2 regions of the Streptomyces sp. NPDC053426 genome follow, and region 2 is predicted to be linked to the other one. Evidence: riboswitches for the same ligand, from Rfam matches in the RefSeq annotation. Region 2 holds a riboswitch; the other holds the start of a gene.
The links. A riboswitch is a leader RNA that binds a small molecule or an ion and turns the genes downstream of it on or off. The one in region 2 is predicted to bind S-adenosylmethionine.

Region 1: linked by a shared signal. The riboswitch ahead of thrC (threonine synthase) and the one ahead of ACZ62B_RS31310 (aminotransferase class V-fold PLP-dependent enzyme) in region 2 are both predicted to bind S-adenosylmethionine.

What each region holds. Positions count from the first base shown of each region.
Region 1 covers NZ_JBVJKE010000033.1:17,909-21,312, forward strand. Annotated here, with positions in the region: gene ACZ62B_RS37420 (ubiquitin-like small modifier protein 1) at 386-661, opposite strand; gene thrC (threonine synthase) at 743-2,029, opposite strand; SAM riboswitch class I at 2,047-2,194, opposite strand; gene ACZ62B_RS37430 (glucosyl-3-phosphoglycerate synthase) at 2,335-3,306, shown strand; gene ACZ62B_RS37435 (alpha,alpha-trehalose-phosphate synthase (UDP-forming)) at 3,365-3,404, shown strand, end outside.
Region 2 covers NZ_JBVJKE010000018.1:153,660-157,063, reverse strand. Annotated here, with positions in the region: gene qcrB (cytochrome bc1 complex cytochrome b subunit) at 1-32, shown strand, start outside; gene trpD (anthranilate phosphoribosyltransferase) at 190-1,254, shown strand; SAM riboswitch class IV at 1,537-1,653, shown strand; gene ACZ62B_RS31310 (aminotransferase class V-fold PLP-dependent enzyme) at 1,816-3,189, shown strand; gene ACZ62B_RS31305 (glycerate kinase) at 3,359-3,404, opposite strand, start outside.

The sequences.
Region 1 (3,404 bases), on a different contig from region 2:
GGATCCGGGTCAGACCTCACCCCCCAACGGTTGGGGGCGTGCGCCGGAACGCGTCGACCGCGGCTGAATGTATCTGTCCAACTGCCGTCTGCAACAGGTCAATCGGACGAGAAATCTGGACGACGCCGGTCCGGAATGTGGCGAGAATTCGCCTCATTCCAGGGCAAGTCGGGCTGCGCAAAGGTCACAAATGCCGCGAAAGGTGCCCGCACTTTGGCTACATCCAGTCGGGTCTGCGGCAGGAATTCAGTGTTTCCGATCAGTGGATCGGGAGCGCGTTCCCCAACTCTACCGCGCTCAACCCCATGGAATTGCCCCCTCCGCATCTCTCACGGAGGGGGCAAAGTCCCAAACGCTCGGTAACCGTCATTACCGAAGGTAATGATCAGCCGCCGGCCACCGCCGGAATGATCGACACGCCGGCCCCGTCCGGGGTGGCCGTCTCGAGCCCCTGCTCGAACCGCACGTCGTCATCATTGACGTAGACGTTCACGAACCGCCGCAACTTGCCCTGATCGTCCAGCACCCGGGCGGCGATCCCGGTGTGGTTCTTCTCCAGGTCCGAGATGACCTCCCCGAGGGTGGCCCCCTCGGCGCTCACTTCGGCCTGCCCACCGGTGTAGGTACGCAGGATGGTGGGGATACGGACAGTCACGCTCACGACAAAACCTCCGGAAGGGACAGCACCCTGGGGGCGCGGGGAACTGCGCGACCAGCCACAGACGGTCCGCAGACGAACGACTCAGACAAGCCCGGCTTCACGGAACGACTCGAGGCTCGGACGGATCGTCGCCGTAAGCCCCGTCCCCGCCACCGCGTCCAACGTCTTCAGACCATCACCCGTGTTGAGCACCACGGTGGTCAAAGACGGGTCGAGGGCACCGCTCTCAAGAAGCTTCTTGGTGACCCCCACGGTCACACCACCGGCGGTCTCCGCGAAGATCCCCTCGGTACGCGCCAGCAGCTTGATCGCGTCCACGATCTGCTCGTCGTTCACGTCCTCCACCGCCCCGCCCGTCCGACGGGCGATGTCCAGCACGTACGGCCCGTCCGCCGGGTTCCCGATCGCCAGCGACTTGGCTATCGTGTCCGGCTTCTGCGGACGTACGACGTCGTGCCCCGCCTTGTACGCGGTGGACACCGGCGAGCACCCCTCGGCCTGCGCGCCGAAGATCTTGTACGGCTTGTCCTCGACCAGCCCGAGCTTGATCAGCTCCTGCAGCCCCTTGTCGATCTTCGTGAGCTGGGAGCCGGAGGCGATCGGGACCACGATCTGGTCCGGGAGCCGCCAGCCGAGCTGCTCGCAGATCTCGTACGCGAGGGTCTTGGACCCCTCCGCGTAGTACGGCCGCAGGTTGACGTTGACGAAGCCCCAGCCCTCGCCGGCCGGGTCGCCGATCAGCTCGGAGCAGAAGCGGTTCACGTCGTCGTAGTTGCCCTCGATGCCGACGAGTTCACCGCCGTAGACGGCGGCCATGACGACCTTGCCCTGCTCCAGGTCGTGCGGGATGAACACGCAGGACCGGAAGCCCGCCCGGGCCGCGGCGGCGCCGACGGCGCCGGCGAGGTTGCCGGTGGAGGAGCAGGAGAGGGTGGTGAAGCCGAAGGCGCGGGCGGCCTCGATGGCCTGGGCGACGACGCGGTCCTTGAAGGAGTGCGTCGGGTTGCCGGAGTCGTCCTTGACGAACAGCTTGCCGGCGTCGACACCCAGCTCACGCGCGAGGTTGTCGGCCTGGACGAGCTTGGTCCAGCCGGGGTTCAGGTTCGGCTTGGTCGCCACGTCCGCCGGGACGGGCAGCAGCGGCGCGTAGCGCCAGATGTTCGCGGGTCCCGCCTCGATCCGCTTGCGGAGCTCCTCGGTGTCGTGGGCCGAGAAGTCGTACGCGATCTCCAGCGGGCCGAAACACTCCTCGCAGGCGAAGACCGGGCCGAGGGGCACGCGGTGTCCGCATTCGCGGCAGGAGAGCGCGGCGGCGGGGCCGAGGTCTACAGCGGAATCGGTGGTGCTTGCAACGGTCTGCACAGCCATGGAGGCGAGGCCCTTTCTCCTCATCTTCCTCACGACGCACCTCGCCGTGAGACGGATTTGGCACCTTCCCTAGCCGGGAGCCTCGCCACGTCCGTGTGACAAGAACCGACTGGAGGGTTGCCGGGGCTTCATCGGGCCGTATCCCTCTGCCCCTCTGGATGAGCGGTGTTCAGTTGTCGTCCGCGCGGTGACCCCGGCATGCGGTGGTCGTCGGCGTTGCTCAAGACTGTAACCGAAGGCCTGCATGGTTGAGATAGTCGTCCGCACCGCGAGATGGATCACAGGCCAGTGAGGAGTCCGGGACCGTGCTGGAAGAAGTCGAGCGCTGGCTGATCGACCGCTCCTGGTCCGTGGCCGACCGCCCGCTCCACCGGATCCTGGCGGCGAAACGTGCCACGGGGCAGACGGTGAGCGTGGTGCTGCCCGCGCTCGACGAGGAGGCGACGGTCGGCGAGATCGTCTCGGTGATCCGGCACGACCTGGTGCTCCAGGTCCCGCTGGTCGACGAGGTGGTGGTGGTCGACTCGGGCTCGACCGACCGCACGGCCGAGGTGGCGGCGGCTGCGGGCGCGACCGTGGTGCACCGGGACGCGATCCTGCCCCGGATACCGGCGGTGCCCGGCAAGGGCGAGGTGCTGTGGCGCTCCCTGCTCGTCACCCGCGGCGACATCGTGTGCTTCGTCGACGCGGATCTGCGGGAGTTCTCCTCCGACTTCGTCTCCGGCATCGTCGGCCCGCTGCTCACCGAGCCGGACGTGCACCTGGTCAAGGCCATGTACGACCGTCCCCTCACGGTGTCCGACGGACGCGCCTCCGGCACGATCGCCGCCGGTCAGGGCGGCCGGGTCACGGAGCTGATGGCCCGCCCGCTGCTGAACATGCACTGGCCCCAGCTCGCCGGCTTCGTCCAGCCGCTCGGCGGCGAGTACGCGGCCCGCCGCTCCCTGCTGGAGCAGCTCCCGTTCCCGGTCGGGTACGGCGTCGAGCTCGGCATGCTGGTCGACGCCCTGCACCTGGTCGGCCTGGACGCCCTCGCCCAGGTGGACGTCGGTGTCCGCAAGCACCGCCACCAGGACGGCCAGGCCCTCGGCCGGATGGCCGCCGCGATCTACCGCACCGCCCAGCTCCGCCTGGCCCGCGGCCATCTGATCCGCCCGTCCCTGACCCAGTTCGAGCGCACCGGCGACAACTTCGAACCCCGTACGTACTCCGTCGACACGGAGGAACGGCCGCCGATGGCGGAGATCGCGGAGTACCAGGCGCGAAGGGTGGCCTGACCCGTATACGGCCGATCCGCACGTTTGAGGCCCGTGGGGCCGGGCTAGGTTGCAGCGTATGGCTTCAAGCTTCGGTGCTGCTCAGGTGCTGGTCGCCT
Region 2 (3,404 bases):
AGGAGATCACGAGCGGCCACGGCCACCACTGATCACCTTCAGCGCCTCACCCCAGTCGCCACACGACGGCGAAGGGCCCCCGTCCGTTCTGCGGACGGGGGCCCTTCGCCGTCCCCGGACCTGGATAGGGTGGACACCACCGGGACCCTGCCCGGTCCTCGGACTCTTCTACGACCATCAGGAGCGGCCATGAGCGCTGTGACCCCCGCTGGAGGCGACACCGCGGCGGGCCGTTCCTGGCCCGCCCTGCTGAACGGACTGCTGGACGGCCGGGACCTGACCGCCGAGGACACCGCCTGGGCGATGGACCTGATCATGCGCGGCGAGGCGACCGACGTGCAGATCGCCGGGTTCGCGGTGTCCCTGCGGGCCAAGGGCGAGACCGTCGAGGAGATCACCGGCTGCGTACGGGCGCTGTACGACCACGCCCATGTGATCGAGGTGCCGGGCGAGACGGTCGACATCGTCGGCACCGGCGGCGACGGCGCCAAGACGGTGAACATCTCCACGATGTCCTCGATCGTGGTGGCCGGCACCGGCGCGAAGGTCGTCAAGCACGGCAACCGGGCCGCGTCCTCCGCGTCCGGCGCCTCCGACGTCCTGGAGAAGCTCGGCGTCAATCTGGAGCTGACGCCGAAGCGGGTGGCCGAGGTCGCCGAGGAGGCCGGGATCACCTTCTGCTTCGCGGTGAAGTTCCACCCGGCGCTGCGCCACGTGGCCGCCGCGCGGGGCCAGCTCGGCGTCCGCACGGTGTTCAACTTCCTCGGCCCGCTGGCCAACCCGGCACGGGTCAAGGCACAGGCCGTCGGGGTCGCCGACCCGCGGATGGCGCCCATCATGGCCGGGGTGTTCGCCGAGCGCGGCCACTCCTCGCTGGTGTTCCGCGGCGACGACGGACTCGACGAGCTGACGACCACCGCCACCTCCCGGGTGTGGGTGGTGCGCGACGGCAAGGTCACCGAGGAGGCCTTCGACCCGCGTGACGTCGGCATCGAGCTGGTGCCCGTGGAGGCGCTGCGCGGTGCCGACGCCTCCTACAACGCCGAGGTCGCCCGCCGGCTCCTCGACGGCGAACCGGGCCCCGTACGGGACGCGGTGCTGCTGAACTCGGCGGCGGCACTGGTGGCCCTGGAGCCGGGCGGCGGCACCCTGACGGAACAGCTCCGCGCCGGAATGGCGAAGGCGGCCGAGGCGATCGACTCGGGAGCCGCCAAGCGGGTCCTGGAACGCTGGGTGACCGTCAGCAACGCGTAAGGCCTGCCCGGCGGGGGTGCCGGAGAGGCGGGGGCCGGTGCGCGCGTCCGCACCGCCTCGCGGCTGCGGACTCCCTCACACTCGGCTTCCCCCCCGGCTTCGTTCGAGTGGGGGTTCCCCTGCACGGGGAACCCCCGTCACCCCCGCTCACCGGGGCCGCGAGGCACCGTCGGTTTCCTCCAGCCCGGTCCGCCGGGCGGGCCCCGCCGCCCGGCGGTGGGATGTCCCGCGATCCGGACATGGGTTGCGGGGCGTCGATCATTTCGCGTACTTTTCCGTTCAGGTCATGAGTGACAGCCATCAGGCCCCGGCCGGCTGTCCGGCAACCCTCCGTCCGTGGCGGGGTGCCCCGGGTGAAGACCAGGCCGTGAGCAGCAAGGCTCACGGCAAGCGCGGACCCCTCGCACACCAGGGGTCCTGGTCGTCGAGGAGTCTTCCGTGAGCAAGCGAATGCGCTAGGGCCGCCGAGCCCCGCCTCCGCGCACCCCTTTTCCCTTCCTTCCGCGCTTGAGCGATGTGCGCTCGCGCGGGGATTCCGCCTGCCTCACCGGGAGTTGTGTCATGTCCGTCCCCACCGTCGCCGCCGACCGGTCCGTCCGCGCCCCGCTGCCCGTCCTCGGCCGGGACGTCACCGTTCCCCTCGTCACCGGGGGCGAGGTCACCTACGCCGCCCTCGACTACGCCGCCAGCGCCCCCGCCCTCCAGCGGGTCTGGGACGACGTGGCCGCCTACGCGCCGTACTACGGCAGCGTCCACCGGGGCGCCGGATACCTCTCCCAGCTCTCCACCGACCTGTTCGAGAACGCCCGCCGGACCGTCGCCGAGTTCCTCGACTGCCGTACCGGGGACCAGGTGGTGTTCACCCGGTCCACCACCGACTCCCTCAACCTGCTCGCCGCCGCGCTCCCCGACGGCTGCGAGGTCTTCGTCTTCGAGACCGAGCACCACGCCTCCCTGCTGCCCTGGCGCGACGCGCGCGTCACCTACCTGGACGCCCCGCGCAGCCCCCGCCAGGCGGTGGAGAACCTGGAGCGCGCCCTCGCCGACCGCGACCCTTACGGCCCCGCCCTGGTCTGTGTCACCGGCGCCTCCAACGTCACCGGCGAGCTGTGGCCCGTACGGGAACTGGCCGCCGCCGCGCACGCGCACGGCGCGCGGATCGTGCTGGACGCCGCCCAGCTCGCCCCGCACCACGCCGTCTCGGTGACCGACCTGGACGTCGACTGGGTCGCCTTCTCCGGGCACAAGCTGTACGCCCCCTTCGGCTCCGGTGTGCTGGCCGGCCGCGTCGACTGGCTCCGGGAGGCCGAGCCCTACCTCGCGGGCGGCGGCGCCAGCCGCAAGGTCACCCGGCGCGGGGACGGGGGAGTGGACGTGGAGTGGCACGAGGGCGCCGCCCGCCACGAGGCCGGCTCGCCCAACGTCATCGGCGCCTACGCCGTCGCGTCCGCCTGCAAGGCGCTCACCGAGGCCGGGTTCGAGGCGCTGGCCGCGCGTGAGGAGCGGCTGGTCCGGGAGGTGCGCGAAGGACTCGCGGACGTGCCCGAGGTGCGGTTCCTGTCCCTGTTCGGGGACGACGCCCCGCGCGTCGGTGTGCTCTCCTTCGTCGTGGAGGGCTGGAACAGCTCCCACTTCGCCGCGGCGCTGTCCGCGGAGTACGGCATCGGTGTGCGGGACGGGTTGTTCTGCGCGCATCCGCTGGTGCGTACGCTGCTCGGTGGTGATGCGCGGGCGCAGGGGGAGTGCGGGGCGCCTGAGGCGGGGCCCGGTGAGAAGTCGCTCAACGCGATTCGGGTCAGCTTCGGGGCGGGGACGCCCGATGAGCACGTGGAGCGGTTCGTGCGGGCGGTGCGGGAGCTCGTGCGGGACGGGGCTCGCTGGAACTACCGGACGGTGGACGGCCGCTGCGTACCGGACACCTCCGGCCGGGAGTGATTTCTTTCGCCCCCGCCGCCCCTTCCCGTCCCGACCTGGGGCTCCGCCCCAGACCCCGCTCCTCAAACGCCGGAGGGGCTAAATGTCAGCCCCTCCGGCGTTTGAGGAGCAGGGGTCCGGGGGCAGCGCCCCCGGGATGGGACGGGTAAGGGCGGCGGGGGCGGAAAAACTAGGTGGTCGCCGGCAACCGGGCGCCCAGCACGATCATGCGCAGG